DNA from 3 places in the Chryseobacterium amylolyticum genome. Region 3 is predicted to be linked to each of the others. Evidence: riboswitches for the same ligand, from Rfam matches in the RefSeq annotation. Region 3 holds a riboswitch; each other region holds the start of a gene.
What was found. A riboswitch is a leader RNA that binds a small molecule or an ion and turns the genes downstream of it on or off. The one in region 3 is predicted to bind S-adenosylmethionine.
Positions count from the first base shown of each region.

Region 1 (4,871 bases), 160 kb from region 3:
TTTTCTCCTGGCTTCCTTCCGTACCGTCAATTCTTGTAATGACATTATTCATATTATTGATGGTGGAATACAACAGAGACCAGATAAATAACGGACGGCTTGCCGTACTGTTCACCATTTCGGTAAAAGCATAGGTGGAAGCGAAACCGTACTTATTCGTTAATACGGCAACATCACTTCCCATCGCATCGCTGGCCCTTAAAACAGTGGAATACCCGATATTGGCATAGGTTGTCCCGTCATTATTAAACTTTGCCCAGGTACCGTTCACTACTGTTTCAGCACTTTCAGCGGTTTTGAAAACTTCTACGCTGTTAGCCTGATCAGTCGGAGCAGTGTCCAGATCGCTTTCACAGCTTGCCAGTGACAAAAATCCAATGATTGCAAATGATATATATTTTAATTTTTTCATTATTTCAATTTTAAAGGTTAAAGCGTTGCCTGAAGACCAAAAGTGACCGTTCTCATGGCAGGATATCTGTAATACGTTGTTCCGTCCAAAGCCTGTTCAGGATCCATTCCCTTATGTTTATAGAAGGTCAGAAGGTTTTCCGCCTGAATATAAATTCTGAACTTTTTGAGTCCTATTTTCTCAAAATAATCTTCAGGAAGTGTGTATCCCAAGCTCACATTTTTCAGCCTTGCATACGTACCTGAATATAAAAATCTTGAAGACGTGGATGTCCAGTTATTCGTTGTTGTACTTAATGCAGGAACATCTGTGTAAGGATTATCAGGCGTCCATCTGTTCAGGATTTCAGAACTCCATGCGCGTCCTCCGGCACTTCCGTTATGCATGATGGAAGTATAATCGGTATCTAAAATTTTACCTCCGATTTTGAATGTCAGTAATCCTGAAAAATCAAAATTCTTGTAAGTAATACTGGTACTGATTCCTCCTGTCAGCTTAGGTAATGCAGAACCTTGCAGCAGTTTTGTTGCTTTAGAATATTCTGAAGTAGTTCCTTCTACTGAGTTTCCGCTGGCATCGGTAGTCACCGTTTTCCACAAAGGTTTTCCATTGCTGGGATCTACTCCTGCCCATTCCGGAATAAAGAAATCATATACTGAGCCTCCTACTGTCAGCAACTTCGTCCCCACCACTAAGGAACCTCCGGGTAGTTTGGTCACTTTATTATTTAAAGTACTCAGATTCACATCCACATTCCATTGGAAATCATCATTTTTAATCGGGGTTGTGAATAATGAAAATTCAAACCCTGTATTCTGAATCGTTCCGATATTGGCAGGATAGTCACTGATTCCCAACGATGGAGCCACCGGCATATTAAAGAGAAGGTCCTGGCTTTTTCTTTTAAAGTATTCGATATTTCCCTTAACTCTGTTATTCAGAATCGCGAATTCCAATCCTACATTTAAATTAAGGTTGGTTTCCCACTTCACATTATTGGTATATGTTTTTTCAAGGGTGGTCCCCGGTTCTCCGCCAAGACTGATAAACCTGTACAATTCCTGATAAGCGTAATAAAGGGGCTGACCATTTGGACGAAGTAATTTATCATTCCCCTGCCCTCCATAGCTGGCACGTAATGTCAACTGATTGAAAACATTTAAGCTTTTGATGAATTCTTCATTGGATATTTTCCATGAACCACCAACAGACCAGAATCTTCCCCATCTGTTATCTTTTGCAAATCTTGAAGAACTGTCTGCTCTTCCTGATGCTGAAATGAAGTAAGTATTATTATAATCATACTCTACTTTTCCAAGGAAACTCAATAAGCTTAATTTATTGCTGTTTCCACTGAAACTTCCCAGCAGTGATGCAGCGTCCGGCTCATAGTAATAAGGCAATGAAAACTGGCTTCTTGTTCCGGAAATTGTCTGATAATCGTACTTATAAAATTCCTGTCCTGCTAACGCGTTAATGTGATGCTTTCCAAACTTTTTATCATAGGTCAGAATATTGCTGGTTGTATACGAAAGCGTTCTGGTATTCGTTTTCGTTACCGAACCTCCAATTTCTGCTCCCTGGCCAAGCAATGGATTTGAATAATAATGTCCGTTATAATTCACAAGATCAACAGAAAAACTCGTTTTGAATTTCAGCTCCGGTAAAAAAGTGAATTCCATGAATCCTTTTCCTGAAAAGTTATCTTCTTTATTTTCGTTTTTATCTAACGGAAGGGTTGCAGCCGCATTTTGATTCTGTAAAGCATTCGTAGGCCTGTATTTTCCAAAATCATAAACCGGATTTCCATCAGCACCCAAAACGTAGGTTCCATCCGCATTCCTTTCATAATAAGGATAGAATGAAGGAATGAATCTTGCTGCATTGATGATATTACTGGCCTTGGAATCCGAAGAAGTAGGTGCCTGCTGAATACTGTTGGTATAGCTTAAGTTTACTCCAACATTCAACCATTTCTTAACTTCAGAATTAATTTTCAGCCTGGTATTATATCTTTTAAAGCCAGATTCAATAGCCATCCCTTTGTCATCCAGATAACCAAGGGAAAAGAAGTAATTGCTTTTCTCACTTCCTCCGCTGATATCAAGATCCACCTGGTTTCTTGATGCTACTCTCTGTAAAATATCTCTCCAGTCATCATTCCAGAGTGGTGATGCACCCGATAATAATTTTCCATCGGTTCCTACAGGTTTCGGATAAGCTGTCCCGTATGGATTGATCCCAAGGGTTGAAACGAGATTATCTGTAGCCATCTGAGCTGCCTGCTGGGAAGAAACTTTCCCGGACTGATATCCGTTTCTCAACGCCTCCCAATATAATTGAAAATACTGATCGGTATTGACCTGCTCGTAATCTTTTACTGCTCTTCCGGAGAAACCCTGGCTGATATTAAAATTAACTTTGGCTTCTCCTTTTTTTCCTGATTTTGTGGTAATAATGATAATCCCGTTTGCTCCTCTTGAACCATACAGAGCACTTGCTGTTGCATCTTTCAGAACACTGATAGATTCGATATCGCTCGGACTGATAGAATTCAGGTTACCGTCAAAAGGAATTCCATCCACTACATATAATGGATCGCTGGAAGCACTTATTGAACCAATTCCTCTGATTCGGATGGTTGAAACAGCACCCGGCTGGCCAGATGCACTTGTCGTCTGAATCCCCGCTACCTGCCCTTCCAATGCTTTGGTAATGTTGGTAACAGGTCTGTTATTGATCTTATCACTGGAAATTGTCGCCACAGAACCGGTATAGCTGTTTCTTTTTGCTTTTCCATACGCTACCACTACCACTTCATCAATCTCCTTTTCATGAAGGCTGTCTTTTTTGGGGTTTGAATTCTGCGCATTTACATTAGCTACTCCTAAAAAAAATGCAGCTACCGGAGGCATCCATATTTTAGAATTGAATAAATTTTTGCTAATCATAATCAATTTTATTTATCATATATTAAAAATTTACCCTTTGCAGAAAAGTCAGCAAAGGGCATCGATAAATACGATAAACCAAATGCTTATTTTTCCTTAAAAGGCTGAATGTAACACCTTGCCCCCACGGGTAGGTTGTTAAGATTTCACAGGGTCAGTTCCCTCCATCTTTCTTTATAAGCCGATCGAAATATGGTTGCAAAGCTAAAAACTTTTAGTCTACAAAACAAGTAGACTTATTGTTTTTTCATGATAAATTTTCAATAATTAACATAAAATTTTAATAAAACTCAATACAATAAGGAGTTACAAGCGTTACATTATTTTTAAACATGACAAATATCATTACTAATAACTCAATGACATAAAAATCCAGCACAGTTTAATTTCTATGTGATTTTATTGGAAAAACTTTTTAATTTTATAGTATGAAAGTTTTAATTATAAACGGACCAAACCTTAACCTTTTAGGTACCAGGGAACCGGAAATCTATGGAAGCGTTTCTATGGAGAGTTATTTGGAAATTTTAAAATCCGAGTTTCATTCTCACGAATTAAAATATTATCAGTCGAATATTGAAGGGGAACTTATCAACAGGCTTCAGGAAGGTGATTTTGATGCAGTAGTAATTAATCCGGGAGCTTATACTCATTATTCTTATGCCATTGCGGATTGTTTAAAAAATATCCGAAAGCCTAAAATCGAAGTTCACATCAGTAATATCTACAAAAGAGAAGAGTTCAGACAGAAATCTGTAACAGCAGCCAATACGGATGCGGTTTTATCAGGTTTTGGAATGGATGGATACAGATTGGCTTTATTGAGCTTGAAGTAATTTTTAGCTTATATTCCCCTTCAGACCGCACGGATCCTTACAGATAATTATGCATACAGGAGAATAATTTATGAATATAAAGGATAAGATTTACTGTAAAAATATTGGGATATATTCCGGGCAATTAACGAAAAGAAAATCTTATATCGTTGAAGAAACAAATGATGAAAATATAAGAATCTGGAATGATGAAGGAAAACTGAGATGGTATTCTGATTTTTATTTTAGTTTAAACAATGAACCAGAAATAACTTCTATTCATATTGATGATGAAATAGAGGATACTGAATCTGATGCTATAGAAGTCACCATTGAACTTTCCAATAAAGAAAAATATTGGCTGACTTTCACTACTCCAAAGTATTTAGAGAAAATATTGGATGAAGAATCTTACTTTTCTTCAAGACATTTTATGATCATAAAAAATCTAAGCGAAGAATTAATTAAATCAACAATCCATAAACTGGATGAACAAAATGAATTGATTAAGAGCTGTAAAAAAATTTAATCAAAAAGCCTCATCAGTGATGAGGCTTTTTGATGCTTATTGATAACTTTTAAATAGTCTGTTCCTGCAATTGAGGTCCTGAAGCAACTAACTTCTTCCCTTCTTCTGTACCACAGTACTGTTCAAAGTTTTTAATATATCTTGAAGCAAGATCTTTTGCTTTT
Region 1 covers NZ_JBPCHX010000003.1:538,433-543,303, reverse strand. Annotated here, with positions in the region: gene ACR1PO_RS11155 (RagB/SusD family nutrient uptake outer membrane protein) at 1-412, opposite strand, end outside; gene ACR1PO_RS11150 (SusC/RagA family TonB-linked outer membrane protein) at 430-3,363, opposite strand; SAM riboswitch class I at 3,447-3,546, opposite strand; gene ACR1PO_RS11145 (type II 3-dehydroquinate dehydratase) at 3,792-4,199, shown strand; gene ACR1PO_RS11140 (hypothetical protein) at 4,270-4,707, shown strand; gene pckA (phosphoenolpyruvate carboxykinase (ATP)) at 4,757-4,871, opposite strand, start outside.
Region 1: it holds a riboswitch for S-adenosylmethionine, as region 3 does, so the genes downstream of both, ACR1PO_RS11150 (SusC/RagA family TonB-linked outer membrane protein) here and ACR1PO_RS11910 (alpha/beta fold hydrolase) in region 3, are expected to answer to the same signal.

Region 2 (4,871 bases), on a different contig from region 3:
ATTCAAAGAATTTGTAGACCTGTGCCATCAGAACGGAATTGCAGTGATTCTCGATGTCGCATTTAATCATGCTACAGGACGTTCACCTTTGGTGAGACTTTGGAATATAGATCCGGATGGCGACGGTTATGGAAATGTAGCTCCGGACAATCCTTACTTTAATCAGGTTCCGAAACATTCATACAATGTATTCAATGACTTTAACCATACAAGCCCTTCAACGCAATATTACGTTGAAAGATGCCTTCAGCAATGGCTGACAGAATATCACATAGACGGATTCCGCTGGGATTTAACCAAAGGATTCACTCAGAGCTGTTCTGAAAATGATGAAACCTGCACCAATGCCTATCAGCAGGACAGAGTAGATATTATGAAACATTATGCAGACAGACAGTGGGCAATCGATCCGAATTCATACATGATTTTTGAACACCTGGGAACAGATGCGGAAGAACAGCAGTGGGCCAACTACAGAATAGCAGAAGGAAAAGGTGTTATGCTTTGGAATAAACAGACAGATCCTTATAATCAGAATACGATGGGATATAAGGAAAACAGCAATTATGACCGTATGAACCACAGCCTTCACGGTTTTACCAACATGAGTGCTGTAGGCTACGGAGAAAGTCATGATGAGGAAAGGCTGATGTTTAAAAACCTTGCTTACGGTGCAGTAAACGGAAGTTATGATGTTAAAAACCTGAATACTGCTCTTGACAGAATGAAAACTTTCGGTGCAACTTTCTTTACCATTCCCGGCCCGAAAATGATCTGGCAGTTTGGAGAATTAGGCTATGAATTCAGTATTAACAGATGTGCGGACGGTACCATCAACAGTGGTTGCAGAACCGATGAGAAACCTGTCGCATTCACACTGGGATATGATACCAATGCAAGCAGAAAAGCAGTATATGATACATGGGCAAAAATCATTACCATCAGAAATGCCCATCAGATTTTCAAAACCAAAACATACAGCATAGAGTCCAATAACCTTACGAATGACCCTAATGGGCTGATCACCAGAATTTACCTTTACGATACGGCTATTACTACAGGAATAAAGAATGTGGTGGTATTGGCCAATTATACAACTACTGCACAAAATGTGGTTCCTTATTTTCCTTATACAGGCCAATGGCAGAACCTTATGGATGACAGTATTTCGGATGTGGCTTCTACAACGGCTCCGATTACTTTGCAGCCGGGAGAATTCAGAATCTTTGGAAATTATGCAGGTGCTTTGTCTGCAGCAGATGTAAATGCAGACAACAAACTATCGCTTCGGATTGCGGATAATCCGGTACAAAACGAAACGGCAAAATTAATTTTTAATAAAGTGAAAAACGGGGAAATTTCCATTTTTGATATGACCGGTAAAAGGTTGAATTCATTCAAACTGGATAAAGAAGCCGGAACCTATGAAGTGAAAGTGAACTATCCGGCAGGAACCTATCTGGTACAGCTGAAGTCAGACACAGGAACCGCCATTCAAAAGATGATGATTAAATAAAAACAGATTATGAAGTTGTTTAGACTGATAAAAATGTTGATTTATTAAAACCATTAAGAAGGATTTGAGAAATAAAGTATAGTTAAGGTGAATCATTCTGATTTTTAAGCTTAAAGCCAAGCTTGTCTTAATACTCTTAAACTCTTATTACATCTTAATGGTTCAAAAATAAAAGTTTAAACAATTTCTATAAAATAAAGGCAGATTTGCAGACAGCAGATCTGCCTTTTTGTTCATTTAAAAAAATAGTCTACTTTTGCAGTAGATTTATCAAGAAAGGTGGAGGGATTTGGCCCGGTGAAACCTTAGCAACCTGCACGGTTCCGGAAGTGCGAAGGTGCTAATTCCAACCCGAGGGGAAGATAAGTGAAATGACTGCCTATATGAATCCCATTTCTTGAAGTCTTATGTATCTGCGGAAAAAACCGCCGAATAAGTTATGATCAATTGGGAAGAACAAAATGAAAAAAATAAGTACAGCTGTATTATTGCTTGGAGCAATCTGGGTGGCTGCTCAGGAGAGCGGGAATAAAGAGAAAGAAATTGAAGATATTATCATTGTTGGAAACCGTAATGTCAAAAGGACAAAGCTGGAGACACCGGTTCCGGTAGATGTTATTAATATCGACAAAATTCAGAAGAGTGCTCCGCAAATGACTGCCCAGGATCTGCTGAACTATGTGATTCCGTCATTTAATGCAGTAAGGCAATCCGCTTCAGACGGCACAGAGCATATTGACCCTGTTACCTTAAGAGGAATGGGTCCGGATCAGGTTCTGGTATTGCTGAACGGAAAAAGAAGACATACAACATCTTTGGTAAATTATCAGAATACAGTAGGGAATGGTTCTGTGGGAACAGATCTAAGTACCATTCCGGTGATTGCCATTGACAGAATTGAAGTTCTGAGAGACGGGGCAGCCGCACAGTACGGATCTGACGCCATTGCAGGAGTCATCAATATTATTCTTAAAAAGAATGCCGGGGCATCAGCAAGCCTTACTTACGGTATAAGCGGCAGAAATGATGGCGATACATATCAGGCAGGAGCGAATTACGGTGCTTCATTAGGAAAGAAAGACGGTTACATCAATCTTTCACTGCAGCTAAGCCACAGAGGGAAAACAACAAGAACACAAAATCATGATCTGGATATTTTCGGGGATAATTTTGCTTATGAATTTGCAGGTGATGATGAAGCCGTAAAAGCTGCCAGAGCTGCGGATGATGCAGAAATTCAAAAAAGAGGACTAACACGTGACGATTTTAATTTTCAGATCGGGGATGCACAGATCAGACAGGGACAGTTATTTTTCAATGCAGAATATCCTTTTAATGACCATTTTAAACTGTATTCTTTCGGAGGTTTCAGCATTAAGGAAGGAAAAGGTTTTGGCTTCAGAAGGCTCCCGAGTGAAAAATCTAACGTAGTTTCATCCATTTACCCGAATGGGTTTCAGGCAACGCTGGCATCCCAGATATACGATATTTCTTATGCTGTTGGAGCAAAATATAATATCAGTGACTGGCTTCTGGATCTTAGTAATACATTGGGAAGCAATACTTTCAATTACAATGTAAACAATACGAATAATGCTTCATTAGGAGCAAAATCCCCAACAAGTTTCTACGCCGGAGCACACAGCTTCCTACAAAACACCATTAATCTTGATGTTTCCAGAAATATAAACCGTTTCAATATTGCCTTCGGGGGAGAATTCAGATTTGAACAATATCAGATCAAAGCTGGTGATGAAGCTTCTTATGCCCAGTATGATGCCAACGGTAATATCGCCACCGAAGGTTCAACAGTGCTTGGTGCAGGCGGATCTCAGTCCTTTATCGGATTTTCTCCGGATAATGCACTGAAAAAGGACAGGCATTCCACAGCGGTATATGCAGATGTTTCCTATGATCTGGATAAAAAGTTAAACATTGATGCGGCTGCAAGATTTGAAAACTATTCAGATTTCGGAAATACATTGAATGGAAAGCTTGCTGTACGATATGAATTTGTAAAAAATTATGCAGTAAGAGCAGCTGTGGGTACAGGATTCAGGGCTCCTTCCCTTCAGCAGCAGTATTTTAATAACTCCTATGCGGATATTTCTACTTCCGGCGAGAAAATTGTTACCAAAGGAATCTTTAGTAATGATAGCAAAGCCGCAGCAATTCTTGGATTTGATAAGCTCAGGCAGGAAACTTCAGTCAATGCAAGTGCCGGATTTACCCTGAAACCTTTAAACAATCTGACCATCACTATAGATGGATACTGGATTAAAGTGAAAGACAGAATTGTGATCACCAGTAATATTACCGACACAAGGCTAGATCAGTTTAAGGTTGAAAGCGGAAGATTTTTCGCCAATGCCATTGATACAGAAACAAAAGGGGTAGATGTAGTGGTCACCTATGACTGGATTCTTGGCAACGGAAAATTAAATATGAATCTTGCCGGAAATTATACGGAGACAAAAATCACAGATTTCCATTTTCCGGAAAATTTAGGAACGCCTCAGGAACAGTTTTTTGGCCCGGATCAGATCAATATCATTGAAACACTGTCTCCCAAAACAAAAGCTTCATTAGGATTAAATTACGGAATCGGGAAGTTCAATTTTCTCGTAAGAAATACCTATTTTGGCAAAGTCATAAGAGATGGCTATCCGTTTGGAGAAGTGCAGGAGTTCTCTCCAAAAGTCGTTACTGATATCAGTGTTGGATATGATATTACAAAAAGTATCAACTTTACAGCAGGTGCCAATAATATTTTTGATGTTTTCCCGGATCGCCAGATTTACAGAAATTCATACTATGGGGTATTCAAGTATGCGCCGGTGCAGATGGGAACGCTGGGGAATTATTTCTTCGGAAGACTTAATTTTAACTTTTAATCATTAAATGAGTACTACCTCACATCAGATTGGCTGGAAAACAGCTGCTGCAATTGTTGTTTCCAATATGATCGGAACAGGGATTTTTACCACCCTGGGATTTCAGCTATCCGATATTACCAACACCTACAGTATTTTCCTGCTGTGGATCATTGGAGGCATCCTGGCTCTGTTTGGTGCTTTTTGCTATGCAGAGTTAGGCTCACATTTCAAAGGAAACGGAGGCGACTTTATTTATCTGAAAGAAACCTATCATCCGTTATTCGGGTATCTTATAAGCTGGATTTCGCTGATTATCGGATTTTCCTCTCCTGTTGCTTTAGCTGCATTGGCTATGTCGAAATATCTTTCCGTATTTAATTATTCTTTCGGAAACGGGTTTGCGATTGCCGCCATTTTTCTGATCGCGGTTACTTTGTCATTCAGTTTGAAAACATCCAGCCGGTTTCATAACTTTTTCA
Region 2 covers NZ_JBPCHX010000008.1:171,640-176,510, reverse strand. Annotated here, with positions in the region: gene ACR1PO_RS20675 (alpha-amylase family glycosyl hydrolase) at 1-1,516, shown strand, start outside; SAM riboswitch class I at 1,781-1,885, shown strand; gene ACR1PO_RS20670 (TonB-dependent receptor plug domain-containing protein) at 1,978-4,410, shown strand; gene ACR1PO_RS20665 (APC family permease) at 4,418-4,871, shown strand, end outside.
Region 2: it holds a riboswitch for S-adenosylmethionine, as region 3 does, so the genes downstream of both, ACR1PO_RS20670 (TonB-dependent receptor plug domain-containing protein) here and ACR1PO_RS11910 (alpha/beta fold hydrolase) in region 3, are expected to answer to the same signal.

Region 3 (4,871 bases):
TTTTTAAGATCCATTCCATTCTGCTTCTGAAATTCGGCATCTTTTCCAGTAGACGGTGGTCTACAATCTCAACAGCAAACATGGGGATTAAGCCAACAATACTTCTTAATCTTAAAGAAACACTGTCTCCGTTTCCAAGCTGCAATACATCATAAAAAAATCCGTCTTCCTCATTCCACAGACCTTTCGTTCCTTCACCCAGATTTTCCATCGCTTCAGCGATGTAAAGATAATGTTCAAAAAACTTGATGGCCATATCCTCATACACCTGGTAATACTGGGCAAGTTCCATCGCAATACGCATCATATTCAATGCATACATGGCCATCCAGCTGGTTCCGTCTGCCTGTTCAAGATGCTGGCCGTCTTTTAAAACCATATTGCGGTCAAAAGCCCCGATATTATCAAGACCAAGGAAACCGCCTCCGAAAATATTTTTCCCGTTTTTATCCTTTCGGTTCACCCACCATGTAAAATTAAGGAGCAGCTTCTGGAAAACTTTCTCTAAGAATAATAAATCCGGTTTTCCGTTGTTCTTTTCATCAATCTTAAAAACACGGAAGCATGACCATGCATGCACAGGCGGATTCACATCACTCATATTCCACTCATAAGCGGGAAGCTGTCCGTTAGGGTGCATGTACCATTCTTTCGTAAGTAATAACAGCTGCCCTTTGGCAAACTCCGCATCAATGATGGAAAAAGGGACGCAGTGAAATGCCAGATCCCATGTGGCATACCACGGATATTCCCATTTATCAGGCATAGAAATAATATCTTTATTATGAAGATGATTCCATTCCGTATTTCTTACATATTCACTAAAGTTTCTTGGCGCTTCAAAGTTCGGATCACCTTTCAGCCATTTCCCGATATTATAATGATAGAACTGTTTGTTCCAGAGAAGTCCGGCAAATGCCTGTCGCTGCACATTTCTTTCATCTTCATTCACGGTATCGCTCTGAATCTCCTGATAAAACTCTTCAGCTTCAGCCTTTCGGGTATTGAAAATTTCATCAAATTTTTCAAAAGGTTCATCGTTTTCTTCAGGACATAACCTGAATTCAAAAACTTTTGATTCACCTGCAGCCACAACTTCATCAATGAGAAAAGATGCTTTGGTTCCTCTTTTTTCAGGATTTACAGTGTCTCGTCCGTGAATTATAAAATCATTGATTCCGTCTTTAAAATAAGAATTATCTGTTTTAGGAGTACCGTAAAGTTTTGGAGTATTTGTTTCGTTTTCACAGAATACACTTTGTGCATTTGTATTTCTGGAATACAGTTTTTTAATTGAAATACTGTCGTGGCCAATGGTAATACTTCCATCCTGAGAAGCACTCAGCTCTGCCTTGTAGGTATTATATCCCCATTTCCAATTGTTTCTGAACCATGCAGTTGGTGCCACCACAATAGGAGCTTCATGCTGGCTTCGGTTGCAGACTGTCACTCTGGTCAGAATATCATTGTGATCAGCTTTACAGTATTCAATAAAAATATCGAAATACTCATCATTATCAAAAATCCCGGTATCGAAAAGCTCATATTCCGGTTCTTTTTTACTGCGCTTTCCATTCTCAATAAGAATATCATCATACGGAAACTCATTGATCGGATATTTATACACCATCTTCATATAGCTGTGAGTAGGTGTATTATCCAGATAATAAAAGATTTCTTTAATGTCTTCTCCATGATTTCCCTGAGGGTTGCTCAATCCGAAGAACCTTTCTTTTACCATTTTATCTTTTTTGTTCCAGAATGAAAAAGCAAAGCATAAAAGCTGCTTTACATCAGAAATTCCGGCTATCCCTTCTTCACCCCAGCGGTAGGCATAGCTTTCTGCATTATTATGATTGGTAAAATTCCAGGCATTCCCGTTCGGGCTATAATCTTCGCGTACATTTCCCCACTGCCGGTTGCTTACATAAGGTCCCCAGTTTTTCCATTTGGTATCTTGTAATCTTTCTTTTTCGGCGGTCATATGTCATCATTTTTCCATACGAAGTTAGTTTTTTTGAGAAGTAATTCCAATTTTTTTCATCTGAATAATTATTAATATGGCGTTGAAATGCTTGTATTTAAGGGCTTTTTTAAATATTAAAATAATTTTTTTTTGAAATTAAAAGAAAAGAACTACCTTTGCACCATTCGTTCATTCAAATATTGAAAATGTTATCAAGAAAGGTTGAGGGATTAGACCCTGTGAAACCTTAGCAACCCTTTGCGCAAGTAAAGAAGGTGCTACGTTCTACCAAAATAATTTTGGACAGATAACTTACTGAAGTTCTTTTCAGCCATTTCCTGTGGCATTTTCAATTGTATTTAAATATAATAGAATTGAAAACAGAACTAAACTATATTAATCTTACGTATCAAACAAATTCCCAAAAGGAATACCATATCCCGTTAAGCTATCAGCTTTTTGGGAAAGATCTGTTTACAGCCCCTGTCATCTTAATCAACCATGCCCTTACCGGAAATTCAAATGTATCCGGAGAGAAAGGCTGGTGGAAGCAGCTGGTAGGAGAAAATCAGATTGTTGATACCGATCAATATACAGTTCTGTGTTTCAATATACCCGGAAACGGTTATGACAATTTTTTAATTAAAAACTATGAAGACTTTACTCCTTCAGATATCGCTGCGATATTTCTGAAAGGGCTTGAAGCTTTACAGATCAAAAAACTATATGCCATTATCGGGGGCTCTCTGGGGGGAGGAATCGCCTGGGAAATGCTTGCCCAGCAGCCGGATCTTGCAGAGATATTTATTCCCATTGCCTGCGATTACAGAACGCACGACTGGCTTCATGCGCAATGTCTGGTTCAGAAATTCCTATTAAATGATAAAGAAGAACCATTACAGAAAGCAAGAATTCATGCCATGTTGTGTTACAGAACACCGCAGTCACTCAATGAAAGATTTCAAAACCAATATAACCAGGAAAAACAACGCCTGGAATCAGAAGACTGGTTGGTTTATCATGGTAATGCTCTAAACGAAAGGTTTAGTTTACAAGCTTACAAACTGATGAACCATCTCCTGATGAATATAAATGCTGATGAACCATCTCTGGAAACCATACAGACACGAATGCACATGATCTCCGTAGATTCAGACTTATTTTTTCCGGCTTCTGAGATCCGGATGTGTTTTGAAAACTTGAAAGAGAAAAATAAGAATGTTTCTTATCACGAGATCCAATCTATACACGGGCATGATGCCTTCCTAATGGAATATCAACAATTAAATAATATCATAAAAAACATTTTACAGGAGAAATGAAAAATGCTAACGAAATAAAATTTTTGAAGAACAGATCAATCGTCAAGTTTGAAGGAGAAGATTTTCTGGGAGAAATCGGGATTGACGGACGAATTTTTAAAGCGCTTACCTTAGCGCGTATCAGTGTAGGAGTAATCTCTCAACAAGCGGTAGAAAACGGAATTTCTATCCTGGTTCATGAAAATGATGCAGAGAAAGCAGTCGCTTGTCTTATCGATGAATTCGAAGCGGAAAGAAAATCAGGAAAAGTTTCCCAGATCTATAGTATTAATAATGTTTCCGTGATCGGTTTTGTAGCGGAAGATTTCAATAAGGTCTTTGCTGAGCTGGCAAGAAACAATGTTTTCCCGTTGCTTTTAAACCAGGTGGCAGGAGAAAACAGAGTTAATATCGTAGTGACTTCTTCCCAGGATGAAAAAACAAGAAATATCATAGAATCTGAAATTTTCAAAAAGCCAAAGACGGTTCACCTGGCAATCATTGGTCACGGAAACGTAGGAAAGACCCTGATAGAGCAGGTACTTGAATCTGCAGAAGAAATTAAAAAGCGTAAAAAAATAGACCTTAAAGTAGTTGCAGTAGCCAATTCAAAGAAAATTGCCTTCAACAAAAAAGGATTTGATGCCAATTGGGGTGATGAGGTTTTAACCGCTGAACATCCATCGAATGTAGAAGAGTTAATCAATTTCTCCAACGAAAACCAACTCGAGAACCTGATCGTTGTGGATAACACGGCAAGCAAAGACTTTGTCAAGAATTATCATGCCCTGGCAGAAAACGGTTTCGATCTGGTTTCTTCCAACAAAATTTTCAATACCCTTCCGATAGAAGAATACAGAAAACTAAGATATACGTTGAACAAAAATAACAGACGTTATCTGTATGAAACTAATGTTGGTGCAGGATTACCGTTAATTGATACCATCAAATTATTACACCTTTCAGGAGAAAACATCACCAGAATCAAAGGAGTATTCTCCGGAACATTAAGCTATGTTTTCAACAATTTTTCTTTGAGAGACGATAAATTTTCAACCATTATTAACGAAGCTTTGGAAAAAGGATATACAGAACCGGATCCAAGAGAAGATCTGTCAGGAAATGATGTTGCAAGAAAATTACTGATCCTCGCCAGAGAATTAGACCTGATCAATGAATTTGAAGATATCAGAATTCAAAATCTTGTTCCGGAAAGCTTACTTGAGGTTTCAAAATCAGAATTCCTTTCCAGACTTGAAGAGCTGGACGAAGAATACCAGAAAATAAAAGAGAACCAGGAACCTGGACATGTCTTGAGATATGTAGGCGATTTGCACGGTGATTTGCAGAAAGATAAAGGTGAGCTGGATGTAAAACTGGTTTCTGTTCCTGCAACTTCTGCATTAGGGCAGCTGAAAGGTTCCGATTCAATCTTTGAAATTTATACAGAAAGTTACGGAGAAAATCCGATCGTTATTATGGGAGCCGGAGCCGGAGCACAGGTAACAGCAAGAGGAGTATTCGGGGATATCTTAAGAGTAAGTGAAACTAAATAATATTTAATGTAACAATCTATCAATCTAACAGTGTAACAATTACTGCAA
Region 3 covers NZ_JBPCHX010000003.1:694,723-699,593, forward strand. Annotated here, with positions in the region: gene ACR1PO_RS11905 (MGH1-like glycoside hydrolase domain-containing protein) at 1-1,984, opposite strand, end outside; SAM riboswitch class I at 2,173-2,280, shown strand; gene ACR1PO_RS11910 (alpha/beta fold hydrolase) at 2,341-3,288, shown strand; gene ACR1PO_RS11915 (ACT domain-containing protein) at 3,285-4,823, shown strand.